DNA from 4 places in the Exiguobacterium sp. SH4S7 genome. Region 1 is predicted to be linked to each of the others. Evidence: predicted binding sites of a transcription regulator. Region 1 holds the regulator's gene; each other region holds the start of a gene.
The links. The regulator Rex, encoded in region 1, represses fermentation and respiration genes when NADH is low (regulators of the CRP and FNR family bind a similar motif). The targets are predictions, from matches to a motif close to TTGTGAAATATTTCACAA.

Region 1 (3,119 bases):
AAGGCGAAGTAGGCGTACTTCCGAATTTTTGAGAGGAAGTACGGCGTCACGACACCGATGCGCGTCAAGAACATCGTCACGACCGGAAGTTGGAACAACAGTCCAAACGGGATCGTCAGTTGCAACAGGAACGTGAAATAGTTCGTCGCCCCGATGATTTGCGTCAGACCGAGGTCTTGCCCGAGGTCCGTCGAGATATCGAGGACGAGCGGGAACAACCAATAGTAGGCGAATGCGAGACCGATGAGGAACAAGATAAAGATGACCGGGATATAGGCGAGCGTCCATTTTCGTTCATTCGGATGCAGACCAGGTGCGACGAACGCCCACAGTTGATACAGTAGAAATGGACCCGATGCGACGAGCCCGATGACGAGCGCCAAGTTCAAGTAAATCATGAGCGGGTCCGCGACCCCAAAGGCGTTCAGCTCGAGCCCTCGTTCGACGAGGTCCGCCTGCAGATAGGCGAGCACGTATTTGACACTCGGCAAAGCGATCAGAAAGAAGGCAAAGACGACAAATGCCGACAGCATCAGTCGTCTCCGCAGCTCTGTCAAGTGATCGGACAGTGCCCGTTCTTGATCAGGTTGATGGCTCATGGCTTACTGCTCTTTCTTCTCAATTTCTTTCTTGTCGGTCTCATCGTGCTCTTTCATCATACCGTTCGTGGCATTTTTGAACTCACGGAGCGTCTGCCCCGCTGCCCGGCCGAACTCTGGCAATTTCTTCGGCCCGAAGAGGATGAGCGCGATGATGGCGATGACGAAAATACTGACGCCACCTGGGATACCGACGACGAGTGATGATTGTAGAAATTCCATTATTGATGGACCCCCTCAGCGGATGGATAGTGTTGCATAAAGTAAATGAGCGACTGGAGTTCGATCGACAAGTCGATATGATGGACGCGGACCGTGTCCGGTACAGTCAATCGCGCCGGCGTGAAGTTCAAGATCCCTCGAACGCCATAGCGGACCAAATCATCGGCGACCGGTTGCGCGTAGGCAGACGGGACCGTGAGGATGGCGACATCGATTTTGTTTTGCTTCATAATCTGTTCCATCTCATCGACGTGATGAATCGGGACACCTGACATCGTCGTGCCGACTTTTGTCTCGTCTGCGTCGAACCCGACGACGATATGTGTGTTATTGTTTTTAAGGAAGTTATAGTTGACGAACGCTGTCCCGAGATGACCGACCCCGACCAAGGCGACGTTCGTGATCTCGTCTTGATTCAGCGTCTTACGGAAAAATTCTAACAGATACTGTACGTTATAGCCATATCCCTTTTTACCGAGCGCACCGAAGTATGAGAAGTCACGGCGAATCGTTGCCGAATCGACCTTGACCGCCTCGCTCAGTTCAGCAGAAGAGACACGCTGTTTCCCTGACGAATGTAGGCTTTGGATAAACCGATAGTATAGTGGCAACCGTTTGGCTGTCGCTTGCGGAATCTTTGGTTCGTTTTGACTCAACGGAAAGAGCCTCCTTTTTACGACGCGTTTCAAACGAATCTGATTTCATACACCTTGATTGTAAACGAATTCACATAAGCACTCAATGAATATACCTGAAAAGGGGAAGAAATAAAGTATACTAAACAGAGAGAAAGGGGTTTTTTCACTTGATCCTACTGCAAGTCAACAACTTATCCAAATCGTTCGGCGTCGAGCCGATTTTAGAGAATGTCAAACTAGAAATCCAAGAAGGCGAACGCGTCGCCCTCGTCGGCCGCAACGGCGCCGGCAAGTCGACGCTGTTAAAAGTCATCGCCGGCGAGTACAACTATGACTCGGGCGACATCATGAAGCCAAAAGACGTGACGATCGGCTATCTCGCCCAAGACTCAGGATTAGAATCGAACGAGACGATGTGGAACGAGATGCTCACCGTCTTCACCGACTTGATCGAACAAGAGAAGACGCTCCGCCAGATGGAGCAAGACATGGGCTCGGAGCGGATCTTGAACGACCCGGCCGCCTACGAGCGTCTGCTTGCGGCGTATGACGAGGAGCAACACACGTTCAAAGACCGCGGCGGCTATCAGTATGAAGCGACAATCCGCTCGATCTTGCACGGGATGCGGTTTTACCCGGACGACTTCGAACGTCGGATCGATACGCTCTCAGGGGGACAGCGGACACGTCTTGCCTTAGCGAAGATGCTCCTGCAAAGCCCGGACCTGCTCATCTTGGATGAGCCGACGAACCATTTGGACATCGAGACGCTCAGCTGGCTCGAGAAATATTTGAGCGGCTATAAAGGTGCCGTCCTCATCGTCTCCCATGACCGTTACTTCCTCGACCGCGTCGTCTCGGTCGTCTACGAGCTGTCACGCAACCGCAGCCGCCGCTTCGTCGGGAACTATACGAAATTCCTCGAGCAGAAGGCCGCGCTTTACGAGCAAGAGAAGAAACAGTTCGAGTCGCAACAAGAAGAGATCGCCAAGATGCAAGACTTCATCCAACGGAACATCGCCCGGGCGACGACGACGAAACGCGCCCAAAGCGTCCGCAAGCGGCTCGAGAAGATCGACCGCATGGACGTGCCGGACGGTGACGAACGAAGCGCGGTGTTGTCGTTCTCGATCAAACGCCAAAGCGGGAACGATGTGTTGAGCGGCAGCGACCTCGCCATCGGCTACGAAGAACCGATCGCACAACACTTGCGTTTCCAACTGCAACGCGGCGAGTCGGTCGCCCTCGTCGGCCCGAACGGAGTCGGCAAATCGACGCTCCTCAAAGTGTTGACGAAACAACAACCACCGCTCACCGGTGACATCCGCTACGGTACCGGCGTCGAAATCGGCTACTACGACCAGGAACAACAGAACTTGTCGGACGCGAACCGCGTCATCGACGAGATTTGGAACGACTGGCCGCTCATGCGCGAGCAAGAAGTCCGCAGTCTGCTCGGCCAGTTCTTGTTCAGCGGGGACGACGTCATGAAACGCGTCCAAGAACTATCCGGCGGCGAACGGGCCCGGCTGACGCTCGCCAAGCTCAAGCTCGAGCAACCGAACTTGCTCGTCTTGGATGAGCCGACGAACCACTTGGACCTCGACTCGAAGATGATCCTCGAGAACGCGCTCGTCGACTATCCCGGGACGATCTTGTT
Region 2 (3,119 bases), on a different contig from region 1:
AAGATGCCAATATTAACATTGCGGCGAAACGGATTGCGTGGGGGAAATGGATGAACGCCGGGCAGACATGTGTCGCCCCGGACTACGTGCTCGTCCACGAGTCGAAACGTGATGCGTTTCTTGAAGCAATCAAGCGGGAAGCGTTCCTGATGTTTGGGAACGGAATCGGGACAGAACGGTTCACCCGGATCGTCAGCGAGTCTCATTTTGATCGGTTGACGAGTTATTTGAGTCAAGGGGACGTCTTCTTCGGGGGAGCGACGGAGCGGGAAAGTTTGAAAATCGCCCCGACCGTCATGACGGATATTCATGATGGGGCTGCTGTCATGAAAGACGAGATTTTCGGACCGATTTTGCCGGTGCTGACGTATCGTCAACTCGATGAGGCGATCGAGTTTGTGTCCGACCGTCCGCATCCGCTCGCGCTCTATTTGTTCACGGAAACGAAAGCTGTCGAACAGACGGTGCTCAAGCATCTGACATTCGGCGGCGGTTGTGTCAACGATGTCCTCATGCATTTGACGAACCCGAACTTGCCATTTGGCGGTGTCGGGGAGAGTGGGATGGGGGCTTATCACGGACGCTATAGCTTTGAGGCGTTCAGCCATGCCAAATCAATATTACGCAACACGACAAAATTTGATGTGCCGATTCGTTATCCAAACTTTAAAGGTGCGGAGAAGCTGATCCGTCTCGTCTATCGCTGAGACTGATCTGAGACTGTAGACTTTCTACAGTCTTTTTTTTATGAGAACGAATTGAAAAATAGAAGATTGTTTGAAATGTCACATACTTTTGTGATCAGGGTGCTCACGCTACTGTATAATAAAGCCATAAATGAAACGTACGAGACATTCCAGGCACGAATGAATTGTGGAGGGAGCAGACGAATATGTCTACGAAATGTGGGACGACCGAACCGAACAGCTTTATCTTTTCAGCGGAGACGAAACAGTTATTGCTCGAAATGATGACACCTCAAGACTACCCGAAGGCTAGCATCGTCTGTTGGGAAGGTGAGAAGTGTGATAAATTCTTTTATTTGAAGAGCGGATCTGTCAAATTCACGAAGATCACGAAAAAAGGGAATCCAATCGTCATGTTCTTATATGGCGCCGACGATTTTTTTGGTGAGTTTGATATCGTCGACACGTTCCCGAGTTCTTACAGCATCGAGACGACGGAAGAAAGTGTCATTGGCGTTATTTCAAAGAAAGACATCGAGACTATCATGCAGCAAGACGCCAAATTTGCCGGTGACGTGTTGCGCTGGACGTCGATGATGCGTAAACATTCAGAGATGAAACTGCGTGATTTGCTATTGTACGGAAAGCCGGGAGCGCTCGCATCGACGTTGCTTCGGATGGCGGCCATGCACGGTGTGGAGGAAGATGACGCGGTCGTCATCTCACGACATCCTTCCGATGGGGAGCTCGGTCAACTGATCGGGGCACCGCGTGAGACCGTCAACCGGATGATGAACCAGTGGCGAAAAGAAGGCGTCCTGACAACGACGGGAAACTCGATCGTCTTGCATGATATCGATTTCTTAAAAGAGCTGTGCCATTGCGAAGGCTGTCCGGCCGGGATTTGCCGATTATAACGAGGAACCGTCTCTTAGAGAGGCGGTTTTTTTGTCGTCTTGATTTGGCTAATTGTGAATTTTATGTGTGGAAACTACGCAAAATTGATGTGATTGTCACTTTTGAAGTGATAAAAGTCACATATTAAGTCGGGGTGAATTTCATACAATGAAAGAGGAAATTATAGCGAAAGGGGTCCTTCACGTGGATAAGAACGGTGGACAAGAACCGAATCTGAAAGGCACGTTTACATCGGTCATGATCGTCGCGGGTGTCATCATCGCCATGTGGTCGTCGGTCTTTTATTTATTTGTTACACGATAACGTCAAAAGGAGAAAACAAACATGCATATTCATAAGCTTGAAAAATATTGGTTGATCTTTGGCATCGTTCTATTAGGCGTGTTTTTGACAGTGCTCGGCATTTCGGCGTTTGCGGCCGGCAACCAGCCCGCATCGGACGCTGATTTGATCGACCCGGCGAAAGTGCATCAGACGGCGCCGTTCGATAAACCTGGACTTAATAAAATTGGTGATAACGAGTATGAACTCGTCATGGTCGCGCAGGCGTTCACGTTCACACCGGGTAACGTTGAAATCCCGAAAGGTGCGAAAGTGACGTTTCTCGTCACGTCACCGGACGTCGTCCACGGTTTCCAGTTGACGGGGACACCGGTCAACATGATGGTCGTGCCGGGGCATATCAACTCGCTCACGTATACGTTTGAAGAAACAGGCGAATTTTTAATTCTCTGTAACGAATATTGCGGGACGGGCCATCACATGATGGCGACAAAAATTAAGGTGGTGGACTAAATGAACGACGTAGCCTCAAAACTGAAACAGTGGGAAATGGAGCGCGGTGTGCCGGTGCCGAGCATCGGTGTGAAAGAAGCGCGCCTCGCCTATGCCCACGTTGTCGTCTCGGTACTCGCCGTCTTGATTGGAGCGATCGCGGGACTCATGCAGACGCTCATCCGTACAGGAATCATTCCGGAAGTATTCGGTTACTATCAATTGTTGACGGCCCACGGTATCATGCTTGGTCTCGTCTTTACGACGATGTTTATCATCGGCTTACTTTACGCGCTGCTCGCCAAGTCGTTCGGACGGTTTGAATCGTTCCCGACACGTGTCGCTTGGCTCGGTTTTTGGATGATCATCGCCGGGGCGGTACTCGTGACGATCATGGTGCTCGCCAATAAAGCGACTGTACTTTACACGTTCTACGCTCCGCTCATGGCCGACCCGATCTTCTATGTCGGTCTCGTTCTCTTCGTCGTCGGTACATGGTTCTCGGCGTTCGCGATGTTCCGCATGTATGCGGACTATAAACGGGAACACCCTGGCGTCCATCCGCCACTCCCAGCGTACATGAGTATCATGACGATGTTGCTATGGGTCATCGCGACACTCGGTGTTGCCGGGACGATTTTGTTCCAACTGCTCCCGCTCTCGCTCGGATGGAAAGACACGGTCGGGATTGAACTGAGCCGGACGTTGTTCTGGTACTTCGGTCACCCGCTCGTTTACTTC
Region 3 (3,119 bases), on a different contig from region 1:
GTCAGCTCAATCGGTAGTCCGTTCAACCGCTCGAGTTGACGTTCATACGTCTTCTCGACGTAAGGAGCGAGATCGACGTCAAACATCGGGAACGCCTGTCCCCCGTGCTGCATGTTCTGATTCGCTTGAAGAATGATCGAGGCGAGCGCCAGCGCCGAACGAATGTCCTGCGGGGGACGAATCGTCCCGTGTCCGGTGTGGAACCCGTTCGCGAGTAACTCTCCGAGCGGGATTTGACAACACGTCGTCGATCCGGTCACATAGTAATCGGCGTCATGCACATACAAGTAGTTATCACGGATCGCTAGACGTGACCGTTCCGACAATAGGTACGTGGTCGATAATTGTTTTGACACTTCTGAAGATATGCGCGCTAGTTTGCCGAGTGGCGACTTCCCGTCGACGTTGGCGTTCTCTTGGATCAAATCTTGATCTGGTAGCACACAGACATCGTTATAAAGCTGGAGCATGTTCACTCCGCATCACCTCGCTATATATTGATTATTTAACGGCTGATAACCGATAAAAATTCTATATATAGATTATGTCACGTTTTATCGATTTGAGGCACGTCGATATTGTGACAGTTGCAACCGATCCCGAACGTAAAAAAACAGCCGAATCCCTGATGTGGGCTCGACTGTGCGTTTCGTGATGTATGTCATACTTCTTTGGCTGGCTTGACGATTTTCAGTTCGACTTCTTCTTGCTCTGACTCTTGTGCTTCACGCAATCCTTTAGCGTTCAACCATGTATAGATCGCTCCCATGAATAACGCGCCTCCGATAATGTTTCCGAACGTAGCCGGAATCAAGTTGTGGATGGCTCCAGCAAAGCTGATTGCTTCTGGATGCGGAACAACGAGTGTGAGTGCGAACAAGACGAAGTTGGCGATGACGTGATCAAACCCTGAAGCAAAGAAGACGGCTACTAGGAAGATCATCGAGAAGATTTGGGCAAATTCATTTTTCATCTGTTTCGGCAAGAAGATGGCGAGACAGACCATCCAGTTACAGAAGATGGCTCTAAAAAAGATTTCGACTGTCGTATGATGCATCTTGCTCTCGACGACGGCAAATAACCAGTTGTTCATGCCGAGCTCTTGAATGACTCCAGTCGGCGCGAGCAACAAGGCGAAAAGAATGCCGCCGAGCGCGTTCCCGACGAAGCAAAGCAACCAGACGAGCATCGTATCACTCAGCGTCGTATAGCCACGCATCGTTGAAGTCGTAAAATACATCGTATTCCCGGTAAATAGTTCAGCGCCTCCGTAGATGATCATGACGAGCGCGATCCCGAACGAGAATCCCCCGATGAGCGTCGTAAATGGTGAATCTACAAGATACATGCCGTTGACGACTTTTAATGTGAAGATTGATGCGAACCCGATAAAAATCCCCGCGAGCATTGCCCGTAAAAAATATTCCATCGGCCGATAGTGAATCATCGCTGAGGAAGCCTGTGCTTTCTTCCGTAATGATTCGAGTGCATGGATTTCCATTGATGCCATGTCACAAACCCTTCTTTCTGTTTAAATGAACCATATAATAAGAACAAACATGTGAAATCATTAACAATATAAGCCCGGAGCGACATTTTTGCAACTGCCCATTCGAACTGTTGACATACTTTTCACATCGTAATCGGTTACATTTGTCGGATTTGTGACTAAAAAAAGCGACCCTTCGTAAAGGGCCGCATGAAACCAATTATTCTTTCTCAGAAGACTCTGTCGTCTCATCAGTCGATGCTTTAGTCGATTTTTCTGGAGCTGAAGCTTCTTCACCTTCAGTTTCCTCTTCTTCGACTGCTACCGGCTCGTTCACTGATGCGATTTGAAGATCGCCTTCAGATAAGATTTCGTAATCTTTATTCTCTGGAATATCAGCAACTGTGAGTGAGTCACCGATCTCTAGCTTGCTAACGTCGAGCTCGATCCGCTCTGGGATGTTAGCAGGTGTTGCCGAAACAGTGACTTTATAGAGTGCTTGCGACAAGAAGCCGCCTTCTTTGACACCTTTCGCGTCGCCGACGAGTGTGACGTCTGCTTCAACTTCAGTTGCCTCATCCATTTTGACTGCCATGAACTCGACGTGCTTGTATGTGTTCGTGAACGGGTCAACTTCCGTCCCGTGAACGAGTGTGTTTACTTTCTTGCCGTCGATGTTGAGTTCGATCAAGGCGTTGTCTCCGTGTTCACGGAGAATCTTGCGCAATGCCATTTCTTCAAACGCGACTGGTGTGCTTTCGACTTTGTAGCCGTAAACGACACCAAGTACTTTTCCTTCTTTACGTAAGTTTGTTCGAACCGAACGTGGTCGTAATTCTCGTGTCGTTACTTTAAGCGTGTCTGTCATAATCATTTCCCCCTACTGGTTTATGAATCATGTCTACATCTTGAGGGTGAGGCAGTGTGAACTCCACCTCTCAACCTCGATGTGTTTGACGACATGTGTATATTGTTCCCATAGCTAAGCATCCATAAACGTTACAGTCGGTTAAATTAAGATTACAACGTTTGTCACATGACACGTTTGAACAACTTCTCGAGTTCATACGTACTCCACTTCACTAAAATCGGACGTCCGTGTGGACACGTATACGGAGACGTCGTCTCGCCAAGGTCGCGGATCAACTGTCGCATCATCTCGAGGTTTAACGGATGGTTCGCTTTGATCGATCGTTTGCACGCCATCAGGATCGACGCCTCTTCGCGATATTTAGCGATATCGATTGATCGGTCCCGAATCGCCATCTCGATCAAATCACGGACTGTCCCTTCGAGATCGTGCTGCGGGTACCATGTCGGGATTTCCCGGACGAGAAACGTATTGCCTCCGAACGCCTCTAAATCGAGGCCCGCTTCTTTAAGAAGCGGGACGACTTCTTCGATCGCAAGCGTCTCTTGTTGGGTGAACTCGAGCGTGAGCGGCAACAGCAACAACTGATACTCTTTTTCAGGCTGGCCGAGTTGGTCATAAAACAGCTCGTACTTGATGCGTTCTTGGGCGGCGTGTTGGTCGATGATGTACATGCCATCGTCCGCGCCGCAGACGATGTAACTCGCATGGAGTTGGCCGATGACGTCGAGCGCCGGCAGCCGGCGTTCCGCCTTTTCA
Region 4 (3,119 bases), on a different contig from region 1:
TCACTAGCGGCTAAAAAGATGTCAGCCGGAGACCCGTGATTGATTTGGGATCGTAAGGCGCCACTCCCGTTCGTGACGACGCGGATGTCGACGTCGCCGAGTTCGGCTTCAAGTTGTCGTTCCACATGCTCTAGGACTGGTCCTAAACTCGTCGCCGCTAAAATCGTCACGGTCTCGTCATGGGCGCCAGAAGGACTTGACCAGATTTGACTCAATAACAGGACGACCGCTACCCCGACGATGACTCCACTCACCCGCTTCATGATTGATCACTCCTTTGCTTCTCCTTTATCGTAGCGATTGACTCGCGTTCCTTCTGTATCAAATGTCACAAAAATACACCTCCACGTGATGGAGGTGTAAATTGTATCTGTCAGACAAGCGTACGTGCACGCGGGAACAAAATATTGTTCTCAAGGTGAATGTGTTCGAACGTATCTGATTCGAGTGCCTCTAGACGTTGGTAGACGAGTCGATACGTCCCACACGCACCTTCAGGCGGCGTATAGTCGTTCGTAATGTGACGAAGTTCTTTCAAAATGTCACCGGCCGCTGCATGTTCCGACTCGAGCGCTTCTAAAATGGTCATAATCTCACGTTCCGTCTCAGCCGTCGGTGCCGACTCATGTCGAAGCAACATCGGGAAGTCTTCCATCTCTTCTTTGACGATATGCTGTTCAAGTTCCACTTTCAATTGATTGAACAACTGATGGATGCGTCCAAGGTGTGGATGGTTTTGTCCATGCACGCGGAATACTTTGGTCACATATGGTGTGAGCTGTGGCAATTCATCCGTCAAAAATTGGTGATGCTTATAAATAATATGCTCAATCAATTCCGAAGACGAAGCTGCATCCCAATCGATGCTCGTTTCGTTCATCTCCTGTTTGCGTCGATAGAGCGCGTTGACTTCTTCTAAAATATCTTCCGTCGATCGTTTCGACTTGTCCGTCGCTTCAGCGAGCGGTCGATTGCCGCCGCAACAAAAATCGATTCGATTCCGTTTAAAAATGTCTGCTGCTTGCGGGCATTGCTTGACGATTTCAGATACGTGCGTGTCGCTCGTGAATGTTTGTGTCATCTGTCATAACCTCCATGTTCGTTTTGACATGTTCAGCGTAGCAAGCGTTCAACTTTAAAAATGTGAAATATGTCACATTTAAGCAACTAAAATCGCCTCGTTCCATATTTAGACACACAAAAAAAGCCCCTTTTTCAAGGGGCGTTCGTCAATGTGATGGCGTTTCAAACTGTTCCGCCTCGGTCGATCCAGCGAGCGCGGTCGTCGACGACTGTCCGCTCGAGATGACGAGTGAGACTTCATCGAAGTAGCCGGTGCCGACTTCACGCTGATGGCGCGTCGCCGTGTAGCCGTGTTGTTCGGCCGCAAATTCGGCTTGTTGTAACTCAGAATATGCTGCCATCCCACGATCTTTATAGCCGCGGGCGAGCTCGAACATGCCGAAGTTGAGCGAATGGAACCCGGCGAGTGTGACGAATTGGAACTTGTAGCCCATCGCCCCAATCTCTTGTTGGAACGTCGCGATCTCGTCGTCAGACAGCTTCTTCTTCCAGTTGAACGAAGGCGAACAGTTGTAGGCGAGCATTTTTCCAGGATACTTCGCATGGATCGCGTCCGCGAACTGGCGTGCTTCTTGCAAGTCCGGTTCCGACGTCTCGCACCAGACGAGATCGGCGTAAGGCGCATAGGCGAGACCGCGGGCGATCGCCTGCTCGATGCCGGCCTCGGTCCGGTAGAAGCCTTCCGGCGTCCGGTCGCCGACGATGAACGGATGGTCAATCGGGTCGATGTCACTTGTGATCAAGTTGGCCGCATGCGCGTCCGTCCGGGCGACGATGATCGTCGATACGCCCATGACGTCTGCTGCTAGGCGCGCCGCGATCAAGTTTTTCACAGCCGTTTGCGTCGGGAGCAATACTTTACCGCCGAGGTGACCACACTTTTTCTCCGAAGACAGCTGGTCTTCTAAGTGGACACCGGCCGCACCAGACTCGATCATCGCTTTCGTCAGCTCGAAGACGTTGAGCACACCGCCGAACCCAGCTTCCATATCGGCGACGATCGGCGCGAACCAGTGCGTATCCCCTTTCCCTTCCGCCGTTTGAATCTGATCGGCCCGTTGCAGCGCCTGATTGATTCGCTTGACGACGCTCGGTACCGAGTTGGCCGGGTACAGGCTTTGGTCCGGATACATATGCCCTGATAAGTTCGCATCAGCGGCGACTTGCCAGCCGCTTAAGTAGATGGCCTCAAGCCCCGCCTTCACTTGTTGGATCGCCTGATTTCCGGTGAGCGCCCCGAGCGCGTGGACATAATCCCGTTTGTGGAGCAGGTCCCACAGACGTTCCGACCCTTTCGTCGCGAGCGTATGTTCGATCAAGACCGATCCACGAAGCTTCATGACGTCGTCGACTCCGTACGGACGCTCGACCCCGTCAAACCGTTCCGACTGAAAAACCTTCTCGAGTTGCATGCGTTGTTCATTCATTGTTATTCCTCCTGTATTATATTAGTTTTATTTTAATTAAATTGTTATATAACAGACGTTACAAACTTAATCCAAGTAGGCGCAGCATTCGAGTGCCGACTTGAACGTCGAATGTTCCATCCCACAACTGCGGCAGACGTTTTCCTCGTCCCGCTCTTCTGGTTTGCGGAATACGACGACTTCCTCGACCGGTTCTTTCATGATTTGGAGCGAACCGTCCGTCCGATCGAGCACGAGGCGCATCAAGTCGTTGCCATATACGAATGCGGTATTGGCGAGCGTCGCTGTCGACTCTCCAGAGACGATGCGGCGGACGACCCAACGTTCGATTAACTGTTCGCTTTCGATTTTTTTCGTTGTCATGATGATGCTCCTCCTTTTAAGTTCAATTCAAGTGTCGACTGTGTCAAAAACTGACGGCGGCGGCGATGCAAGATCGGTTCCGTGTACCCGCTTGGCGAATCCGTTCCTTGGAACACTAAGTCTTTTGCTGCTTGATACGCGATCGAGTCGGTCACGTCCGGCGTCATTGGCCGGTAGTTCGGGTCGGCCGCGTTCTGCTTGTCGACGACTTCAGCCATCCGGTACATCGTCGCTTCGACTTGCTCA

Region 2: EVJ29_RS10555 (cytochrome c oxidase subunit 2A) is a predicted target of Rex. The motif match lies at 1,709-1,726, and genes of this name have one in related genera.
Region 3: EVJ29_RS09115 (formate/nitrite transporter family protein) is a predicted target of Rex. The motif match lies at 1,560-1,577, and genes of this name have one in related genera.
Region 4: ric (iron-sulfur cluster repair di-iron protein) is a predicted target of Rex. The motif match lies at 1,142-1,159, and genes of this name have one in related genera.

Annotation. Positions count from the first base shown of each region.
Region 1 covers NZ_SJUT01000007.1:103,865-106,983, forward strand. Annotated here, with positions in the region: gene tatC (twin-arginine translocase subunit TatC) at 1-599, opposite strand, end outside; gene EVJ29_RS12965 (twin-arginine translocase TatA/TatE family subunit) at 603-821, opposite strand; gene EVJ29_RS12970 (redox-sensing transcriptional repressor Rex) at 821-1,477, opposite strand; gene EVJ29_RS12975 (ABC-F family ATP-binding cassette domain-containing protein) at 1,627-3,119, shown strand, end outside.
Region 2 covers NZ_SJUT01000005.1:82,564-85,682, reverse strand. Annotated here, with positions in the region: gene EVJ29_RS10565 (aldehyde dehydrogenase) at 1-707, shown strand, start outside; gene EVJ29_RS10560 (Crp/Fnr family transcriptional regulator) at 893-1,603, shown strand; gene EVJ29_RS10555 (cytochrome c oxidase subunit 2A) at 1,788-1,907, shown strand; gene EVJ29_RS10550 (cytochrome c oxidase subunit II) at 1,929-2,399, shown strand; gene EVJ29_RS10545 (b(o/a)3-type cytochrome-c oxidase subunit 1) at 2,400-3,119, shown strand, end outside.
Region 3 covers NZ_SJUT01000004.1:20,792-23,910, reverse strand. Annotated here, with positions in the region: gene EVJ29_RS09120 (anaerobic ribonucleoside triphosphate reductase) at 1-470, opposite strand, end outside; gene EVJ29_RS09115 (formate/nitrite transporter family protein) at 662-1,501, opposite strand; gene EVJ29_RS09110 (50S ribosomal protein L25/general stress protein Ctc) at 1,710-2,357, opposite strand; gene mutL (DNA mismatch repair endonuclease MutL) at 2,522-3,119, opposite strand, start outside.
Region 4 covers NZ_SJUT01000006.1:51,074-54,192, reverse strand. Annotated here, with positions in the region: gene modA (molybdate ABC transporter substrate-binding protein) at 1-263, opposite strand, end outside; gene ric (iron-sulfur cluster repair di-iron protein) at 374-1,081, opposite strand; gene aceA (isocitrate lyase) at 1,230-2,510, opposite strand; gene EVJ29_RS11455 (hypothetical protein) at 2,577-2,873, opposite strand; gene EVJ29_RS11450 (malate synthase G) at 2,870-3,119, opposite strand, start outside.